DNA from 3 places in the Romboutsia hominis genome. Region 1 is predicted to be linked to each of the others. Evidence: riboswitches for the same ligand, from Rfam matches in the RefSeq annotation. Region 1 holds a riboswitch; each other region holds the start of a gene.
The links. Region 1 has a riboswitch for S-adenosylmethionine ahead of metK (methionine adenosyltransferase). Riboswitches for the same ligand answer to the same signal wherever they lie in the genome.
Positions count from the first base shown of each region.

Region 1 (7,461 bases):
TATCATGTGGATTAATGTTTTTATTACCTTTGTGGATAATGTGGATAAATTTGTTAATAACTCTTAAATACTGTATTTCTAGCTATTCATAATTCTTCAACTATCCACATATATCAATAATAGTTGTGATTAATTTGTGAATTATTGTCGTAATTTAAATTTTTGTAAAAAAAAAGCACCTCTGAAGGTACTTTTGAATATTTAGCTGACCTGGTTTTTGACCCCACACTCGCCTACTGGAGGGTTCGCTTGGGTTTGCCGCACTACTAGCTCTCTCGATTTTATATCGGTAGGTCTTACTTCTAAGCCGCACCATGATCATTAACCCAATTTTTAGTGTTAACTTACGTGGATCCCTTTGCCTGCGACTGGCTTGGACTTTCAACCACAGACCTAAATATTACTTATCTATTTTAATATTTTAGTAACTTAATGTCAATAGTAATTTTAGGTATCAATGGTTCTAGTTAAAAATGTTATCACTGTAACCCTATTTACATTATTTAACTTTAATATTTTTGATATTTCATTTACTGTTGACCCTGTTGTAAAAATATCATCCACTAATAAAATATTCTTATTTTTTAATTTGAATGATTCTTCCTTTAATTCAAATACATTCTTTAATTCTTTCTTCCTCTCTTCTTTATTCAATTTGTAAAGTCTTTTTGTATTTTCAGTTCTTACAATTATATCTAAAACATCTTTACCTAATATCTCACCTAAGTACTTAGCTATTTTCTCTGATTGATTAAAACCTCTTTTTCTTTGTCTTTTTTTATGAAGTGGAACAAACAAAATATAATCAAATTCTAAAGGCTCTAGGTCTATCCTTTCTTTCATTATAGTCGCTATATATCTACTCATATATGTCTTACTATTATACTTTAATCCAAAAACTACTTTTTTGCTAAATTCACTATATTCTATACATGATATAGCTCTATCAAAATAAAAAGATTTACATTTACAATATCTACAATTGTAAGTATCTATTTCTCCTAAAGAATCATTGATAGTTGGTTTTCCACATTTTAGGCATCCATCTAATATAAAATGTAATTCCTTAAAGCAAGATGTACATAATGAATATGTATTTGTAGTTTTTATAGGATTGTTGCAAATTATACAAGATATATTATCTGGATACAATAATTCTAAACTTGTATGAAATATTTCTCTTATTAGTTTTTGTTTATGTATTAAGAAATTATACATCTATTTAATTAACAAACCTTCTTCCTTAAATTTATTTAGCTTATAGGATAAATTTGAATGTCTATTATTAATTCTATTGTTCTTTATCATGTATTCTAAATACTTTACATCTCCTACTAGTACAACTAGTTTTTTTGCTCTAGTTACTGCTGTATATAATAAATTTCTACTTAAAAGCATTGGTGGAGCCCAGGTTATAGGTATTACAACTACTGGAAACTCACTTCCTTGACTTTTATGAATAGTAGTACAATAACTATGATCTAACTCATCTAGCTCATCATAGGTATATGATACAATTTTGACTTGATCAAATATAACGTATACTATCCTTTTATCTTTATCTATATGATATACATATCCAATATCACCATTGTATATACCTTCTCCACTATCAGTTTTATCCTCATTCTCCCATTTTCTAGTATAATTATTTTTTATTTGCATGACTTTATCGCCAACTCTAAAAATCCTTCGTTGGAAATTTTCTTCTACCTTATACTTTTCTGGTTTATTAAGATGCTTTTGAAGTTCTATATTTAAATTTGTAACTCCTAAATCTCCTTTTCTCATAGAAGATAAAACTTGTATATCTTTTAATTTATCTACATTATAAAATTTAGGTAATCTCTCACTTACTAAACCTATTATTTCATTTATTATCTCTTCATTGGTATTTTTTCTTATAAAAAAGAAATCTTTTCCTTTAGAGTTTAAATGTAATGGCTGTCCATTATTTATTTTATGAGCATTAACTACTATCATACTTTCTTGAGCTTGCCTAAATATCTCAGTTAATCTAACTACTTTTATAACGCAAGAATCTATCATATCTTTAAGTACATTTCCTGCACCTACTGATGGTAATTGGTCACTATCGCCTACTAATATAACCCTTGTTCCAGGTTTAATTGCCCTTAGTAAAGAGTACATTAGTAAAATATCAACCATAGAAACCTCATCTATTATTATTACATCTGCTTTTATTGGCTCTTCTTCATTTTTCATAAATTGAAGTTCATCACTATCTGTTGCATATCCCATTTCTAGCAATCTATGTATAGTCTTAGCCTCTTTACTTGAAGTTTCACTCATCCTCTTTGCTGCTCTTCCTGTTGGGGCAGCTAATACAACTTCTTGATTATTGTTTTCAAATATTTTTATTATGGTGTTTATAGTAGTGGTTTTTCCTGTTCCCGGACCACCAGTTATTATTACCACTCCACCTTCTATTGCTTCTTTTACAGCTAACATTTGATTGTTAGCAAGCTTTATACCTTCTTCTTTTTCTACTACTCTTATCTCTTCTTCTATATCTATATTTAAATCTTTAAATTCATGCTGAGATAATTTTATTATTTGTTTACATACTCCATTTTCCGATAAATAGTATGGTATTAAATATATTAGATGTTGATTATCTTTTTTCTCTATATGTATTTTTTGATCATATGCAAGTTCTAGTATACACTCTTTTACAAGCTCTCCTTTTACTTCTAATAATTTAATAGCTTCTTGTATAAGGATATTTTCTGGTAGGTATGTATGACCATTCCCTAATGATTGGTTTAGAGTATAGAGTATCCCTTGAGAGACTCTATCTTTTGAATTTTTTTCAATTCCTATTTTACTAGCTATATTATCTGCTATTTTGAATCCAACACCTCTTATATCTTCCGCTAATTTATATGGATTCTTGTTTATAACTTCAATAGCTTTGTTTTTATACTTTTTATATATCTTCATACAGTAGTTAGGAGTTATTCCATATGGAGAAAGTTCTATTATTATATTTCTAAGCTCTCTATTTTCTTCATAGCTTTTTACTATCTGATCTATTTTCTTTTGACCTATACCATCCACTTCACTCAGCCTATGAGGATTATTTTGAATTATATCTAATGTACTTACTCCAAACTTATCCACTATTTTTTTTGCCATTTTTTCTCCGATTCCATGTATCATACCAGAAGATAAGTATACATATATCCCCTCCAGAGATGTTGGTGTTACTGGCATAAATTTATTTACTTCAAACTGAGTTCCATAAGTTTTATGATTTGTCCATTTTCCTTCAACTTCTATGCTTTCCCCCACCGATAAAGTAGGCATACAACCAACTATGACTACTTCATTATCTGAGTTAGCCAAGTGGGCTATAGTGTACCCATTATCCTCATTTTTAAATACTATATCACTTATCATTCCTTCTAATCTTTCCATATTCATCTCCTACAACCCATAATATTTCTATCGTTCACTTAAGTTGTATTTATTATACCTTTTATACCAAAAAAATTCACCCCTTTAAATGGGGTGAATTATCTATAGTTATTTTAAATTATTGTCCTAATGCTTCTTTTCTTAATAGCTCTGCTTTATCAGTTCTTTCCCATGGTAAATCTATATCTGTTCTACCAAAATGACCATAAGCTGCTACTTGCTTGTATATAGGTCTTCTTAAGTCTAAGTCTCTTATTATTGCTCCTGGTCTTAAATCGAAGTGTTTATTTACTAATTCTACTAATTTAGATTCTTCAACTTTTCCAGTTCCAAAAGTATCTATAAATACTGATAATGGTCTAGCAACACCTATTGCATAAGCTAACTCTATTTCACATTTATCTGCTAGTCCTGCTGCTACTATATTTTTAGCTACATATCTTGCTGCATAAGCTGCTGATCTATCAACCTTTGTTGGATCTTTTCCTGAGAATGCTCCTCCACCATGTCTTGAGTATCCTCCGTAAGTATCTATTATTATTTTTCTTCCTGTAAGACCTGTATCTCCTTGTGGTCCTCCTATAACGAATCTTCCTGTTGGGTTGATGTATATTATAGTTTCTTCATCCATTAAATCTGCTGGTATAACAGCTTTAATAACATGCTCTATTAAATCTTTTCTTATTGTTTCGTTAGTAACTTCTTCTCCATGTTGAGTTGATATAAGTATAGTATGAACTCTAACAGGAGTATTTCCATCGTATTCTATTGTAACTTGAGTCTTTCCATCCGGTCTTAAGTACTCTAAAGTTTTATTTTTTCTAACTTCTGTTAATCTTCTAGATAGCTTATGAGCTAAAGATATTGGAAGTGGCATTAACTCTTCTGTTTCATTACAAGCGAAACCAAACATTATACCTTGGTCTCCTGCTCCAACCTTTTCTATTTCATCTTCAGCATTTTCACCTTCTCTATTTTCTAAGGCTTCATCAACACCCATAGCTATATCGCCTGATTGTTCATCTATTGCAGTTATTACTGCACAAGTATCACAGTCAAATCCATATTTAGCTCTGTCATACCCTATTTCTCTTACTGTTTCTCTTACTAATTTAGGAATGTCTACATATGTATTAGTACTTATTTCTCCTGCTACTAATACTAATCCTGTTGTAGTTGTTGTTTCACAAGCTACCCTTGCATGTGGATCTTTCTCTAATAATGCATCTAGTATAGAATCTGATATTTGGTCACAGATTTTATCTGGATGCCCTTCAGTTACTGATTCCGACGTAAATAAATGTCTTGCCATTTGTATCTCCTCCTTAATATAATTCATTTTATTTAGATTTGATTTCTAATCATTTATAATGATTTTCACTAAAATACAACCTAATTAAATCTTAAGAGCTAGGAGTTTAGTAATTATTTATCTAATAAAAAAACCTCTTCTTATTAAGAAGAGGTTAATTATTTCGTATATGCTAATTAACTAACCTCATCTCTCAAAACTATAAAGTCTTGTAGGATTTAGCACCTTTTCCCTAATGGGTGGTTGCTGGGCTTCACAGGGCCTGTCCCTCCGCCGCTCTTGATAAGGTAATCAAGAATTTATTAAGTTATTATTTTGTATCACTAACTTATATGTTACTACCTTTTTTATATACTGTCAATCTTTTATGCAATAATTTTTTGCTTGTCTATTCAAACTATCTTGTATCCTATTTAATAATTTTTTCATATTATATCTTATAAATCTATATAGGTCTTTTTTTATCCTATATTTCATATATTCTTGTGAAGGGGGTGTTCCTATGTATCTGGCCAAGGTCAATTATAATAAAGAAAATGTTGTTGAAATCCTTTGTTCTGTACTTAGAGACATAATAAATGATAATACAGTTGTGGTCTGTATAGGAACAGATCGGGCTATAGGTGATGCTCTTGGCCCTTTAGTTGGCACTATGCTTAAAAATAGCGACTTTAATTTCCCTGTCTACGGAACCTTAGATAATCCTATTCATGCTTTAAATATATATGAGTCTATCGAACATATAAAAAAGGCTCATCCTAACGGAAATTTTCTAGCTATTGATGCATGTCTGGGTGCAAAAAATAATATAGGAAATATCCAAGTCAGAGAAGGCCCTATTCTTCCTGGCAAGGGGGTAGGTAAAAAATTACCTCAAATAGGAAACTATTCTATTGTAGGTATTGTAGATAAGATAGATGAAAATAATAGATTTTCTTTTAATAACGTTCGACTTAGTTTTATATTAGAACTTGCCGAACTTATATCTTTATCTTTACTTCTTTCTACATGACAAATCAATATTTAATATAGCCTGTTCTTTAGATTAAATTTTTATAGGTTAGGCTATTTATCTGCTTTTTATTATTTTTAATGTTCTGCATACAAATTTTGACATATAACATATTTCAAAACAATTTTACTTGATTGTTTTATCTAATAATTTACTTACATCATATATCAATCTTAGAAAAATAAAAATAAGGCTATTTCCTTAAAGGAAATAGCCTTATTTTTATTTTTCTACAAGAGCAAACATTAACTCTCCACTACATACTAATTCTTCATTAACAAAAGCTTTTGCCAAAGCTTTTCCAATATTTCTTCTTATAGATGTCATTTCAACTTCCATAGTTAATGTATCCCCAGGTCTTACTTCTTTTTTAAATCTAACTTTATCTATACCTGCAAATACACCTAATTTTCCTCTATTCTCATCTACTGACATCATAGCTACACACCCTACTTGAGCCATAGCTTCTATTATAAGTACTCCTGGCATTATCGGGTATTCTGGGAAATGACCTTGGAAAAATGGTTCATTTACACTTACATTTTTTATACCTTTAGCTCTTTTTCCCTCTTCTAATTCTATTATCCTATCTACTAATAAAAATGGATATCTATGTGGTATTAATTCTTTTATTTGGTCTATATTTAACATTTAAGTACCCTCCTAATTATCTCCTTTTGAAGGTACCTCCTGTTTCAAGTAAATCTAAAGAACTTAAAGCAATTCCTGTACCTTTTGCAACACAAGATAAAGGTTCATCAGCCACTACAACTTTAATTCCTGTTCTATCTTCTATTCTTTTGTCTAGTCCATATAACAATGAACCTCCACCAGTCATTATTATTCCAGTATCACTTATATCTGCTGCTAATTCTGGTGGTGTTTTCTCTAGGACAGAAAGCGTTGATGCAACTATCTGCTCTGAGCATTCATTAAGAGCTTCTAGCATCTCAGTTGAATTTATAACTATGGATTCTGGTAATCCTGTAATTAAATTACGTCCACTTATTTTAATGCTCTTTTCATCTTCTCTTTTATATGCACAACCTACTTCTATTTTGATTTTTTCTGCAGTTCTTTCTCCTATAAGAAGGTTATATTGTTTTCTGATATATCTTACTATAACTTCATCAAATCTATCTCCACCCATTTTTATGGATTCACTAACTACAGCTCCTCCTAGAGATGTCACCGCAATATCTGCTGTTCCTCCACCAATGTCTATAACCATGCTTCCATTAGGTTTAGCTATATCTACTCCTGCTCCTATAGCCGCTGCTATTGGTTCTTCTATTATATATACATCTCTCGCTCCAGATTGTCTTGTAGCTTCTTCTACAGCTCTTTTTTCAACATCTGTGACCCCTGTAGGAACACATACCATTATTCTTGGCATAAAAAATCTACCAAAACCTTTTTTATCTACAGCTTTATCTATAAAATAAGTTAACATTTTTTCAGTTACATCATAATCAGAAATTACACCATCTCTTAGTGGTCTTATAGCTACTATATTACCAGGTGTCCTTCCTATCATTCTTCTAGCTTCTTCTCCTACCGCTAAGACAGATTTAGTTCTTTTATCGATTGCTACAACAGAAGGCTCTTCTAATACAATCCCTTTTCCGCTAACGTATACAAGAACATTAGCAGTACCTAAGTCTATCCCTATGTCCGCTCTAGACATGTTCTCAAC
Region 1 covers NZ_LN650648.1:2,779,995-2,787,455, forward strand. Annotated here, with positions in the region: gene FRIFI_RS13405 (ComF family protein) at 448-1,218, opposite strand; gene recD2 (SF1B family DNA helicase RecD2) at 1,219-3,441, opposite strand; gene metK (methionine adenosyltransferase) at 3,560-4,753, opposite strand; SAM riboswitch class I at 4,937-5,042, opposite strand; gene yyaC (spore protease YyaC) at 5,256-5,765, shown strand; gene fabZ (3-hydroxyacyl-ACP dehydratase FabZ) at 5,988-6,416, opposite strand; gene mreB (rod shape-determining protein) at 6,433-7,452, opposite strand.

Region 2 (7,461 bases), 1.1 Mb from region 1:
ACAAAAGCTCCTATTCCTGGCACTAACTGAAATAACTTTGCTAAATCAATGTAATCTCTATACTCTTGTTGAAAGCTTCTCCAATCAAATGCATTAATATCATCAGATAACTTATGTTTAAAATCATCAAAGCATTCCATATTTTCAAATACATAGTTTACATGCTCTTTACTTGAAAAAGCAAGCTGAAATATGTTTAATATATATAATCTTTCTTTATAATCATTTGTATCAAATCCATATATGCTAGCAATTTCATAAATAAGCTTTATTTTTATACTAAGAAGTAATGGAAAGTCACAAAGCCCTATAAATATGCCTCCTGCCCCTGTTCCAGCACCTTCTATCATAGCAGTTCTCTTATAAATTTTTATCTTTTCAAGAGCTAGATTATCTCTTTCTTCTAAAGATATATCTAGTATAGGTTTTTTAGTAGTATACTTAGACCCAAATAAAACCATTTTAGTCATATTTTTTATAGCTACAGTTAATATTTCGTGGTACTTTTGAGGTAAAACGGAATTTATTTTATTTTGAGTTTCTTTTGATGCTTTATCTATTATAGATGGTTTTTTTCGTATTTTCTTTTTCCATTTTTTTAATTCTTTTAGTTTAATCTCATTATAATTTTGCATTTTTTCACCTATTTAAAATTTATATTAATTATTTACATAATATATTTATTATACATATAGATTTTTAATATTACTATGTACTTATTTTTCCAAACTAAACAAGCTAGTTATCTAACTAGCTTGCTTAATTTCTTATTAAATTATATTAATCCAATTGTTGTATATCTTAATGCTGTGTTCCATCCAATCTACACTTATTCCTTTGTTCATATCATCTTCAATAAAATAATTTTTAGGTATATCTATATATATTTTTTTATTTCTATCCCTTATATACTCTCTTTTCAAGCATTCTTTATCGTACTCATGATGTCCAAATATATAATAGTCATTGTACTTCCCTTTTATAATATGCTCTATACCTTCATCTGTTGTTGATAGTATTTTTATAGATTTACAATTTTTTAAATCTTTCCTATTTAATATAGTGTGCCTAGAATGAGCACATATAAAACCATTATTTATATTTTTAAGTATTTCATCATCACAAAGTATATTATGCTTATATACTCCAAATATCTTCTTATCAAGTATCTCTTTATTTATTCCATATATATGATTTAAACAAGCCTGTGCTCCCCAACATATACTTAACATACTTTTTAGATTTTTAATAGAATAATCAAATATATAATTTAATTCATCTATATATTTAACCTGTTTGAAATCTATTTTTTCAATAGGAGCTCCTATAACTATAAGTCCATCTAAATCATATTTTACTTCATCAAAGGTATAATAATTTTTCATCAAATATAGTCTATTACAATTTTTGTATACGTGCGTTTTAAGCCTTATAAACTTTATATTTATATCCTCATTCATTTTTGAAAATAACTCTAATAAATGAGCCTCTGTCTCTACTTTATTAGGCATAAGATTTAGTATACCTATAGTTTTACAATGAGGGCTGATCTTATCTAAACTAAATTTTCTATATAACTTTTTATTATAAATTTTGTTTTCTATTATACAACTATCTACAAATTTGGCTCCATTTATTTTTTTACAAAGATATACAGTCATATTATATTTCCTTAAGTGCTATATCAAAGTCATTTATTAAGTCATCTATATTTTCTATTCCAACAGATACTCTAATCATCTCTAAACTAACTCCACACTTTATCTTATCTTCATTAGACAGTTGGCTATGAGTAGTGCTAGCTGGATGAAGTACTGATGTTTTATTAAATCCAAGATGTATTGCTAAATCTACTAATTTTAAAGATTTTATAAAAGTCTTAGCTTCATTTATTCCACCTTTTATACCAAATGTTAATATTCCACTTCCACCTTTTAAGTAAGTTTTTACTTTCTTATAATCTTCTCTACTTTCTAAGTATGGATAGTTTACCCAACTTACTTTTTCATGATTTTCTAAATACTTTGCTAATACTAAAGCATTTTGACTATGTTTTTTCATTCTAAGATGAAGTGTTTCCAATCCTAGATTACTTAAAAATGGATTAAAAGGGCTCATTGTGCTACCTAAATCTCTAAGCAGTGATGCTCTTAACTTTGTTATATATGCACTTTTCCTAAATTCTTCAACATATTTAATATCATGACAACTAACATCTCCATCACTTAATAATGGATATTTCCCATTATCCCAATTAAAATTACCACAATCAATAACTATTCCTCCAAGTGCCACTGCATGACCATCTATATATTTTGATGTAGAATGTATAACTATATTTGCACCAAAATTTATAGGATTACATAAATACGGGCTTGCTACTGTATTGTCAACTATAAAAGGAATATCCCCCTTTTTAGCTATTTCACTTAATTTCTTAAAATCTAATATATCTAGTCCTGGATTTCCTATAGTTTCTCCATATATAGCTTTAGTATTTTCATCTACTAAGGATAGTATATATTCTTTATCATCATTATTGGATACAAATTTTGTTTCTATTCCAAAACTTCTAAGAGTTATATTAAATAAATTATAAGTTCCACCATATAGTGATGATACTGATATTATATTGTCTCCACTTTTGCATATATTTAAAATAGCTAAAAGCACCGCCGATTGTCCTGAACTAACTGCAACTGCTCCGACGCCACCTTCAAGATATGCTATTTTTTCTTCAAAATTTGCTACTGTTGGATTGCTTATTCTACTATACATATGGCCATCTGCTTTTAAATCAAATATATCTGCCACTAAGTCTGGATCTTCATATTTGAAGGTTGTACTTTGAACCAAAGGATACACCATAGGCTCCCCAACATTTGGTTTATATCCCCCTCTTACACATAAAGTTTACTTGTTATAATTTTTCATAAAAAAAGCCCCCTTTTATCTAGGAAGCCTTTTATTAACGCAACAAATCAATATGCCTTTTATCTCTCAGGAAAACTCCTGCAGGATTTAGCACAATTCTAACTAAGTTAGCTGTTGCCAGGCTTCATAGGGCCAGTCCCTCCACCATTCTTAATAAAAGACTTTCTACTTATTTTTATTATTTAATAAGTATTATATATTATAATTATCGAAATTATAATTTAATAAATTAATTTATATATATATTTATATGTATATGTTCATAAAATATTTTATACTATAACTTACCATTTTTGCTTAATTATTGATTATTCCAAATTACTATATTCTATAAAATTTTGTCTAGTTTTGAGTTTTTACTACATATTTATTTCTAACCTCTTTAGGTAGAATATTCCATACATAAACTGCTAAAGAGAAATCTAACATACTATGTATTATAGTTCCAACTCCTATTAATCCTATAACAGATACTAAAAAACCTTGATTATAAAATCCTTCCGAAAGGTTTGATGAAAAATAAAAAGGTATAATTACTAAAACTTCTCCAATAGCATGAATTAATCCTATAACAAATGAATATCCTAAAGAACTTTTTATACTCTTTATAAGATCCCTATTTTTGTTTAAGTAAATACACCCAATACTAACAAATAATAAATGACTTAGTGCTCTAATTACAATTGGTAATGGGAAACCACCAAATAAAAAACCTATTGTAGTTCCAAGTGTTACAAATAGAGCAGTCTTTGATGATATAAACATAGCTATAAATATTGGTATATGACTAGCTAATGTAAAAGATGCCGGTTCTAATATTATTTTAATTGGTGAAAACATTGGTATAATAATTCCCATTGCACATAAAAGTGCTGATAATACAATATTTTTAGTTCTCATATCTCTCCTCCAAATATATTTTTTAATTTAGTATATTTAATTCATATTACATGTGTCTTTACATATATATTTACAGTTTAGTGACTAAATTTATAATTGTCAAATACTTTTTTATGTTTATTCATTTAAGCTTGCTTGCATATATAAAATTAATTTATTCATATTTATAATTTTTTAATATTGATAATATCAACTAATATGCTATAATTTACATAAATTTTCAATGAGTGGTGATATTATGAATGAATATATTGGGATAATCATAAGAAATCAAAATGATAAGTTTTTACTTTGTGATGGAAGCTTTTATATAAAAACTAAATTAGATTCTAATAGGGATATTAAGAATATAATAAAAACCGAAATATACAATGTATTAGAAAAAGACATATTTAAGATAAGAAAAATTTTTGAAGAAAAAATTATTCATATATATGAAGAAATAACACTTTACTTAGTTGATGTTGGAGTTTATACCAATGACTATGATTTTATGTCAATAGACAAGATAGTAAGTGAAATTATAAATTTTGATGATAAAAATTTTTTTAATGAATATATATTAAAACCTGAAGAATACTCTAACATACTCTCAACTACATTTACTTTGCTTATGCTTGTTATCACAGTTAATATATTTCATTTACCACAATTTATACATAATATTTCTTCATATACTCTGAGTGGATTTTCACTTATTTTTATATATTCAATATTTAATAAATACTTAAAACCAAAGTTAATAAAATACTTATCTTACTTTAAATTTAATGTTAAAATTGCTAACTATATAACATCACTTTTACTAGTTATATATTGTATAATAACTTTATTTTAAATACTAGCTATCTATATATGAATCTATAATCAAATTTTTAAGTAAAATATAATACAAAAGCTACTTTAACTTTATATAATTTAATGATTTTTTATTCTTTTATTATCAATTCATCCTTTACTTTATAAAGATTCAGCAGTATAATAATGCCGAATACATCAATTTATAATTTTTTATAAAATAAATATATAATAATGATTTTATAACCAATATAGACTTAACTAATAAAATTTATAGGTTACTTATCTTATTTCTTAAGCCATACAAATAAATTCATTTCAAAACACTTTACAAAAGACAACTTTAGGAGGATGACTTATGTGTTTAAAATTAAGAAAAATAGCAATAGTAGGTACGGGACTAGTTGGGTCTAGCTGTGGATTTGCACTAGTTAATCAATGTGTATGTGATGAGCTTTTAATGATTGATATAAATGAAGAAAAAGCTAAAGGCGAAGCTTGGGATTTAACTCACGGAGTAGAATTTATGTCTCAAAGAACTAAAATAAGACAAGCAACATTTGCAGATTGTAGTGATGCTGATATTGTTATATTTACTGCAGGACCAGCACCTAAACAAGGTCAATCTAGACTTGATACTTTAGAAGTTAGTGCTTCTATATGTAACTCAGTAATTAAGGAAATAATGAAATCAGGATTTGATGGTTTCTTTGTAGTTGCTTCAAATCCAGTTGATATAATTTCATATCATATATGGAAGTTATCTGGACTTCCTAAAAACAGAATAATAGGAACAGGAACTACCATAGATTCATCAAGATTAAAAAACTTCTTATCTAAATATTTAGATGAAGTGGACACAAGATCTATACATGCATATTCTATGGGTGAACATGGAGATTCTCAAATGGTTCCTTGGTCAAATGTTAGCATTGCAGGTAAACCGCTTTTAACCTTAATTGAAGAAAACAAAAAACTAAAAAAAGAAATAGATTTAGATAATTTAGTAGAAAAAACTGCTAAAGCTGGTTGGGAAGTATACAATAGAAAAGGTACTACTTACTATGGTATAGCTTCAGCAGTTGTTGGAATCATAAAATCAATATTTAGTGATGAAAGAAGAATCTTACCAGTTTCAGCTTTACTTGAAGGTGAATATGGAGAAACAGATGTATATACAGGTGTCCCAACTATAATAGGTATAAATGGAGCTGAAAAAGTTATAGAAATCGATATGACTGAAGAAGAAAAGGCTAAGTTTAATAATTCAAATAATATACTAAGACAATATTTAAAAAGTATTGGATATTAATTTATATTTAAATAAAAAGTAAGGAGGAACGATTTGTTCCCCCTTACTTTTTATTTAAATTATATAGTTTCATCTCAGTTTTAATATACAATATAGATTAATATAAATACCCTTTTTCAGTTAAAGAGTTTACAACTTGTTCGTAAGTTTTTTCATCTTTGCACTTTATCGTGTGAAGATGTACACCATCTGTTAAATGAGATAGAGGGCTAGTTTCTTTTGAATTTAACTTGTTTATAAATTCTTTTACATCTCTTCTACATTCTAAGTGCAGATTGCCACTAATTTGACCATATATACTATGCTCTACTATTACATCCTCAACTATAACACCTTCATCAACTATAGTATTTAATTCATCTTCTATATCTTCTTTATCATGCTTACAAGCTATAGTTTTTATTATATAATTGTCTTCTTTATTGTCATTTAATATATACCCTCTTGGAGTAGATATAATATGGATGCCACTAGCTCTAAGAAGAGCAACATCTCCTACTATAACTTGTCTACTTACATTAAGTTCACTTGATAGTTTTGATCCACTCACAGCTTTATTTTTATTTTTTAGTAGATTTAATATCTTATCTCTTCTATCTGAACCTGTCATTTTAATACCTCTTTTCATATACATGCTATTTTTATTATATCTTAATAAATGTTGCTTATCTATAAAATAATATAAAATATCTATAGCAAAACTACATTTAATTCATAATAAAAGTCTGAGTATAATACCCAAACTGTTATTATTTATATAATATAATTTTAATATATTTAACAGTAAACTCTTTAATTTATTATGCCAATTTAATCACTGTACCATCTTTAGTATCTTATTATAATTATATATATTTTTTTCTTATTTAATATATAAATTTGATACTATTAACTACAACCAGTGCATCCATGGCAGCCTGCACCTTGAGGCATATTATCAACATTTATTATAAATCCGTTAGGTGTTTCTATAATTGTCACATCTTTATATTTCTCATACTCTAACTTATCCATAACAAAATGTAGTCCATCTATAAAATACTCCACATCGGATTCTTCTTTTTCATCTAATGCTAGATTAAATATTGCTCCGCTACATCCAAATCCTGCAAAATATATTCTTATTGTGCCCGGTTTATCTTTATTTTTTTTCTATTATACCTTTTAATAAATTTATTGCAGATTGTGGTAAATTTACCTTCATATCTAGTACCTCCATCTATTTATATATACTTATACTTATTCAATAAATAGATTATTGATGTTATTTAAAACTAAAAATTGATTGGTAATAATGAATTAATAACTAAGACTAAATATAAAAGTATAATAATGATATTTAACCATTTATATATGAACAATATAGCTATAAACTCTCGAATCAGCGCGCTTGGGAGAAAATAAAAAGCTGTAGGAGCTCCTACACCATTTGCCTTTAATCCAACCTTACGAGCAAATATTGATGCACGGAATACATGATAATTATTAGTTACAAAAATACATTTATAATTACCTGA
Region 2 covers NZ_LN650648.1:1,646,032-1,653,492, forward strand. Annotated here, with positions in the region: gene FRIFI_RS07940 (EcsC family protein) at 1-635, opposite strand, end outside; gene FRIFI_RS07945 (homoserine O-acetyltransferase/O-succinyltransferase family protein) at 771-1,661, opposite strand; partial or broken gene FRIFI_RS07950 (O-acetylhomoserine aminocarboxypropyltransferase/cysteine synthase family protein) at 1,663-2,901, opposite strand; SAM riboswitch class I at 2,991-3,094, opposite strand; gene FRIFI_RS07955 (hypothetical protein) at 3,277-3,834, opposite strand; gene FRIFI_RS07960 (hypothetical protein) at 4,073-4,672, shown strand; gene FRIFI_RS07965 (L-lactate dehydrogenase) at 4,991-5,944, shown strand; gene FRIFI_RS07970 (transcription repressor NadR) at 6,042-6,572, opposite strand; gene FRIFI_RS15165 (hypothetical protein) at 6,833-6,991, opposite strand; gene FRIFI_RS07980 (YdcF family protein) at 7,219-7,461, opposite strand, start outside.
Region 2: linked by a shared signal. The riboswitch ahead of FRIFI_RS07950 (O-acetylhomoserine aminocarboxypropyltransferase/cysteine synthase family protein) and the one ahead of metK (methionine adenosyltransferase) in region 1 are both predicted to bind S-adenosylmethionine.

Region 3 (7,461 bases), 980 kb from region 1:
CGTGCTTTTTGATATCTATAGAAGATAGTACAGAAGGTATATCATATGCAATTTCATCAGCAAATCATTTGTCTAAAATAGGTGGTGGGGTAGCACTTAATCTATCAAGGTTAAGAGCTTCAGGAGACCCTATTAAAGACATAGAAGGAGCAGCAGGCGGTGTGGTAGGAGTTGCCAAAATGCTAGAACAGTCATTTACCTACTTTAACCAAATGGGTGCAAGACAAGGTGCCGGGGCTGTATATTTAAGTGTATTTCATCCAGATTTTGAATTACTTATGGATACCAAAAAGATAAATGCAGATGAAAAAATAAGATTAGCATCATTATCTTTAGGGGCATTAATACCAGATAAATTTATGGAATTGGCAGAGAAAAATGAGGTGGCTTATGCATTTTATCCTCATTCTGTTTATAAAAAATATAATATAAATCTTGATGAGATGGATATGGAAAAATGGTATGATATTTTAAAAAATGATGAAGATATACGAAAAAAAGAAATAAATCCTAGAAAAATGCTAACAAAGATAGCACAGATGCAACAAGAAAGTGGATACCCATATGTTGTATTTTTAGATACTGCAAATAGAGAACATATACTAAAAGACGTTGGTAAAATCAAAATGTCTAATTTATGTTGTGAAATATTTCAATACCAAACACCATCAAATATAAAAGGATATGCTGGAGAAAATATATGGGGACAAGATATAAGTTGCAATTTAGGTTCTTTAAACATTGCTAATGTAATGGATAATAAAGATATAGAAAATACGATTGATACTGCAATAAGAGCATTAACTTTTGTTTCTGATAACACTAGTATAAATGAAGTGCCAACAATAAAAAATGGAAATGATTCGTCACATGCAGTAGGTCTTGGAGCTATGAATTTACATGGATACTTAGTAAGAGAAAATATACTTTATACATCAGAAGAAGCAATAGACTTTTGTAATGTATTTTTTGCAATAGTTAGACATTTTGCTATAAAGTCATCTATGAATATAGCTAAAGAGAGAAATAAAACATTTGTTGGGTTTGAAAAATCAGAATATGCAAAAGGAAAAGATAGTAATGTATTAAAAAAATATTATAAAAATTCATACTTACCTAAGACAGATAAAGTAAAAAAATTGTTTGAAGGTATACATATACCTACAACTAAAGAATGGGAAGCTTTATTAGATGAAGTAAAAGTACATGGATTATATAATGCATACTTAACAGCAATAGCACCAACTCAAAGTATTAGTTATGTTCAAAATGCAACATCAAGTATAATGCCAATTACAGAGCCGGTTGAAGTTAGAACATATGGTGATTCTACAACTATATATCCTATGCCATTTTTAACTAATGAAAACATGCTTTATTACCAATCTGCATATAGAATGGATATGAGAAAAGTTATAGATATAGTTTCAACAGTCCAAAATCATGTTGACCAAGGTATATCAACAACATTATTTGTAACAGATGATAAAACAACTAGAGATATAGCTAGATTATATATATATGCTTACAAAAAAGGACTAAAAAGTCTTTACTACACAAGAACTAAAATGACTAGAGACAACAATGAGTGTCTTATGTGTTCAGTATAAGGGGGAGTACTATGACATTTAAATTAGAAAAAATACACAAAGCAGTAAACTGGAATAAAGAAGATGATGGATTTACTCAAGCCTTTTGGGAACAAAATGTAAAACAATTTTGGTTACCAGAGGAAATATCAGTTTCAAAAGATTTAAAAGTATTTAATGAATTAAATGAAAAAGAAAAAGAATTATATAAAAAAGTATTAGGTGGACTTACATTACTAGACACTAAGCAAGGAAATGATGGGGTACCATCTATGATGAGCCTTACAGATAACCTTCAAAGAAAAGCAGTATTATCATTTATGGGAACTATGGAAGAAATACATGCTAAAAGTTACTCATCTATATTTATGACACTGCTTTCTAATGATGAAATTGAAGAATTATTTAAATGGATAGAAAGTGAAGAAACACTTCAGAAAAAGGCGGACTTAGTACTAGCCCAATATAAAAATACAAAAGATGAAGAAAGTTTATATTTATCTATGGTAACAAGTGTATTCTTAGAAAGCTTTTTATTCTACTCAGGTTTTTTCTATCCACTATATCTAGCAGGCCAAGGTAAAATGGTTGCAAGTGGAGAAATAATATCTCTTATACTTAGAGATGAATCACTACATGGAAAGTATATAGGACTTCTTTCTCAAGAAATATATGAAAAGTTTGAAGAAGCTAAAAAAGAAGAATTAAAAGATAGAATGTACAAAATACTTGAAGATTTAATGGAAAATGAAATAAACTATACAAACACTATATACAAAGATAGCGGTCTTGAAAGTGAAGTTATAAATTTCTTAAAATACAATGCTAATAGGGCATTAGAGAATTTAGGGTTTAATGAATACTATAAAGTAAGTGAAATAAACCCAATAGTACTAAATGGGCTAAGTACAGAAACCAAAAATCACGACTTTTTCTCGACTAAAGGTAATGGATATCAAAAAGGTGTATATGAAGAATTAAAAGATGAAGATTTCTTAATATAAAAAAATCACTTGGATAAAACCAAGTGATTTTTTAGTTTAATGTTTTATATTAGGTAAAAGCATTTTAATAATCTTATAAATCAAAAATACATAATAATATCATTTAAATTTGATAAAAATATATAAGAAAGTTTAAGGAGGTATTAAAATGTCTAAAAAACCAGCAATAAGTAATGCTAAACAAGCTCTAAATCAAATGAAACTAGAAATAGCAAATGAACTAGGAATATCAAATAGTCATATAGATGGATCTAATGATACATCATATAAAAATGGACATATAGGTGGAAACTTAGGTGGTGTGATGAGTAGAAGATTAGTAGAAATGGGTGAAGAACAGCTACTAAGAGAATATAATAAAAAAAATAAATAATTAACAGGCATTGAGTTGAAAGTCAGTAAACAACTCAATGCTTTTTTTAGTAATTAAAACCATTTTAGTGTAAAAAGTTGACGAATTAAGTAGATGAAATTATAATGAAAGTACAAAGTATAACCACGATTAATAGGTAGGCTATATAAAGGAGATTAAGGATGAGTTCAGAGTTAGCAAGACTAAAAGAATTGTATGAAATATTTTTAGATATGGAAAAATATTCAGTATTATTACCAACAGAAAAGAGGCTTTCAGATTTCGTAAAGGTTACGTTAGACAAAGAACATGAAGTAGTGTATTTAAAAGAAGAAAAACAAGAAAGAAAGTTAAATTCAGATGGGTTTAAGATAAATTTAATTTGTATATTAGAAAGTGTAGAAGATTTTTTAGATAATTCTAATATTATTGATAGATTTAGTGAAGTTGAAGAAGGAAAACTTAGTGAAGAAGAATATATAAAGTATGCAGGTGGTATTTGCTTGGCTAGAGGTAAATATGATAAGATAATTTCAAAACTTTATGTTATATAAATATATATTATGCCTTTAAGTAGATGCTTAAGGGCTATTATTAAAAAAAGACAGAATTTATTTCTGTCTTTTTTTAATAATAAACTGAAAAATAAAGCTATATAAAATTAATGACTAAGGAGCATGATTAAAGGGATAGTAATATTATTACTAAAAAAATATATTATATACATTTATGTTAAATAAGTAGTTAAATATTACAAATTTATAATAACTCTTGAAAAAATAATGACGTGTGAGTTAAGATGATTTTAAGAAAATAAAAAATAAGATTATAGATGCGGGTATAATGATTAGATTTAACTAAGGTTATAGGGATTTTGACATATAAAGATATTTATAAATAATAAATGAACAGAAGGAGCATATCATATGAGAAAATTATTTACAGAGTGGGCGATGGATATAGCCGAAGATAGTAAAGTTAGAAGTACGTGTGTTTCAAGACAAGTAGGAGCTGTAATTATAAAAGGAAAGCAAATTATAGCTACAGGTTATAATGGAAGTCCTGCTGGAACTATTCATTGTTCAGATATTGGCTATTGCGAGAGAAAAAAAAGAGGTATACCTTCAGGACAAGGCTTAGAACTATGTCGAGCTGGGCATGCTGAAGCAAATGCTATAATACAATGTGCTAAACATGGAATAAGCTGTGAAGGAGCTACATTGTATGCTACTACTCAACCTTGTGTATTTTGCTCAATATCTATTATTCAAGCAGGAATAAAAAAAGTAATATTTAAAGGAGAGTATCCTACAGGCTTAGGCCAGCAGCTATTTGAAGAAGCTGGAATAGAATACATTAAATATGAAGATGCATTAAAACAAGAGCAAGAAGAACAAGAAGCTAAACGTGAGAAAGAGAAGAAACGTGTTCAAGAATTCTTAAGTAAGCCAAGGAGCTATTAAAAGGCTAGGCTAAACAATTTAGCTTTTATAGAAAAATATATAATAATTCATTGTTTATTTATATTCAACAATGATTACTGTAAAAAGATATATTAAATATAAACAAAGCTACTTAACATATGTTAAGTAGCTTTGTTTATATTTAATAGTGTTGAGTTTAATATAATATTTTACCTTAAATACTTTCTATAGTAATATACAATCATAAAAAAAGCACCACATGAAGCATCTATTAAATCCATCATGGTATCTTTTAAACCGCCAGATTGCGTATTCATCTTAAATAAGACATCTAGTAAATATTCACATATTTCACAAATTGCTGATATGCCCATTGCAAAGAAGAAAAGAATCATACATATTAAAAGTTTATTATTTTTACTACTAATATTTTTTAGTATATTAAATCCAATTTTAACAGATATAAATCCAGACCAAAAATGAAGAAAATCATCATAAAATGGGATTATATCGTAAAGTCTATAACATGAACCTAGTAAAAAAGAAGATAATATAAAAATGTTTCCAATTATGTACAATGGGCAGTCAAGTATAGCTAAGTTTTTTAAATAAGCTTTAGTAAGCACAAAAGTAATTATAAGCGAAATTAAGCTAATTACGCTTTTTCCAAATTCTTTGTTAAATAGAAAAAATATTATAGATAAAATATAAATAATGTAAAGTAATATACTAAATTTCTTAATATCTTTATGTTTCATAGCAATTCCTACCTTCCATAATTATTATATTATTATGTGCATACGTATAAATAAAATGTAAGTTTAATTTATATAATTTAATTTAGCTGAAATATAAAAAAATAAATAGAAAAATAAATTATTTTGTTTTAAAACTTACTAATTTGGGTATATATGTATTAGAAATATTAGAAAAATAGTAAAAAATGGTATAATACAAATTAACAATAGGAGTGATGAGCATGAGTTTAGCAAAAAAAATAGAACAAAAGAAAAAAGCTAAAAAAGCAAAAGAAAGAAATAAAAAGATAAAAATAGCTACACTAGGTGTTGCAACAGGTGCTATAACAGGAATACTAGGTGGGGTTTTATTAGCTCCTAAGTCAGGAAAAGAAACTAGAGAAGATATAAAAAATACAGCTAAAGATATAAACACAAATGTAAGTGAAAAGGCTGCCAAAACAAAAGAAAAATTAACTACAAATGTAAATGAATCTAAGAGAAGAATAAAAGAGTATTTAGATAGTAAAAAGAAAGAAAATGAAGACGTAGTAGATACTAATGTTGTAGAATTATTACAAGCTCCACAAGAAGCTAAGGATAAAGAATAATTGCTATGGAGAATAACATTATGTACATAGATTTAAATGTAATATATATAATACTAGCATTATTAGGTATAGGTGCATTAATATTTTTAATAATAACTTTAAAAAATATTAATGAATTTATTAAAAATATCAATACAGTGGTATCAACAAATTCTGATGACATACATACAGTAGTAGGTAAATTACCTAATTTAGTTGATAATATCAGCGATATTAGTGAAAATGTAAAAGACGTTGCGGAAGTTGCAACAGATGTAACAGCAGATATAGTAGTGGCTAAAGAAAATGTAAAATCTAATGTTGAGATATTTACTGAAATATTAAATATATTAAAATCTGTATTTATTAATAAATAGTCATAAAAGTCATAATTAAATCATAATTTAATTATGACTTTTTTATTTGCTAATATATCATAATAAATTAAGATGTATAAAAAATTAATATATATAATTTATAAGTAGATTTATTAGAATAATTAAAAAATAATATTGACAAAATTGTGAAAATTAACTATTATATAAATAATTAAATAATTCTTATCAAGAGTGGCGGAGGGACTGGCCCGACGAAGCCCAGCAACCAGTATTATTATACGGGTGCTAAATCCTGCAGCATAAGCTGAAAGATGAGAGTATAATTTTTGCTGTCAAAGCCTGAGTTATCTCAGGTTTTTTTTATTAAAAAATATCAGGTATATTTAAATAAATTAAAATTATACTCTTTAGAAGTTTTAATATAAAGGGAGGTATATTATGAAAGAAGAAGCAAAAAAAGGTAGTATATTAGGATTATTACCACTGGGTGTATTTTTAATAGTATTTTTAGGTAGCGGGGTAATAACTGGGGATTTTTATAAAATGCCAGCAATAGTAGCATTTATAATCGCAACTATAGTAGGATTTTCTCTTAATAGAAAAGTTAGTTTAGGAGAAAAGATAGAAGTATTTTGTAAAGGAGCAGGTAATATAGATATAATATCTATGATTATGATATTTATACTTGCAGGTTCTTTTTCAAGTGTAGCTAAGGCAATGGGAGGTGTTGACTCAACTGTTAATTTAAGTTTATCAATTCTTCCTCCTAATCTTTTAGTATCAGGGTTATTTGTAATAGGATGTTTTATATCTATATCTATGGGAACATCAATGGGAACAATAGCAGCACTTGGGCCAATAGGCATAGGAATTGCAGCTAAAACAGGAATACCAGCACCATTAGTAATAGGAGCTGTTGTAGGTGGAGCTATGTTTGGAGATAATTTATCTATGATATCAGACACTACAATAGCAGCAACCAAAACTCAAGGATGTGAATTAAAAGATAAATTTAGAGTAAATTTCTTAATAGTTTTACCAGCAGCTATTATAACTGCTATATTATTAGCTACTATAACATCAGGGTATAGTTTAGGTGGTAGCACAAGCTATAGATATGATTTTATAAAAGTTTTACCATATTTAGGCGTTTTAGTAGGGGCTTTATGTGGAGTAAATGTATTTGTTTTACTTAGTTTTGGAGTAGTATTTGCAGGTGCAATAGGATTATTTACAAATTCATTTGGGTTATTTGGATTTATAGAAGCTATATCAGGTGGTATATCAGGAATGTATGAATTATGTCTACTTGTTATAATAATCGGAGGACTTGTAGAACTTATAAAATTAAATGGTGGAATAGACTTTATACTTAATTTTATAAGTAGTAAAATAAAAACTAAAAAAGGTGCAGAGTTTGGTATAGC
Region 3 covers NZ_LN650648.1:1,801,420-1,808,880, reverse strand. Annotated here, with positions in the region: gene nrdE (class 1b ribonucleoside-diphosphate reductase subunit alpha) at 1-1,610, shown strand, start outside; gene nrdF (class 1b ribonucleoside-diphosphate reductase subunit beta) at 1,622-2,593, shown strand; gene FRIFI_RS08740 (alpha/beta-type small acid-soluble spore protein) at 2,742-2,966, shown strand; gene FRIFI_RS08735 (hypothetical protein) at 3,128-3,499, shown strand; gene FRIFI_RS08730 (deoxycytidylate deaminase) at 3,872-4,408, shown strand; gene FRIFI_RS08725 (DUF2238 domain-containing protein) at 4,579-5,127, opposite strand; gene FRIFI_RS08720 (YtxH domain-containing protein) at 5,349-5,717, shown strand; gene FRIFI_RS08715 (hypothetical protein) at 5,738-6,073, shown strand; SAM riboswitch class I at 6,254-6,352, shown strand; gene FRIFI_RS08710 (Na+/H+ antiporter NhaC family protein) at 6,473-7,461, shown strand, end outside.
Region 3: linked by a shared signal. The riboswitch ahead of FRIFI_RS08710 (Na+/H+ antiporter NhaC family protein) and the one ahead of metK (methionine adenosyltransferase) in region 1 are both predicted to bind S-adenosylmethionine.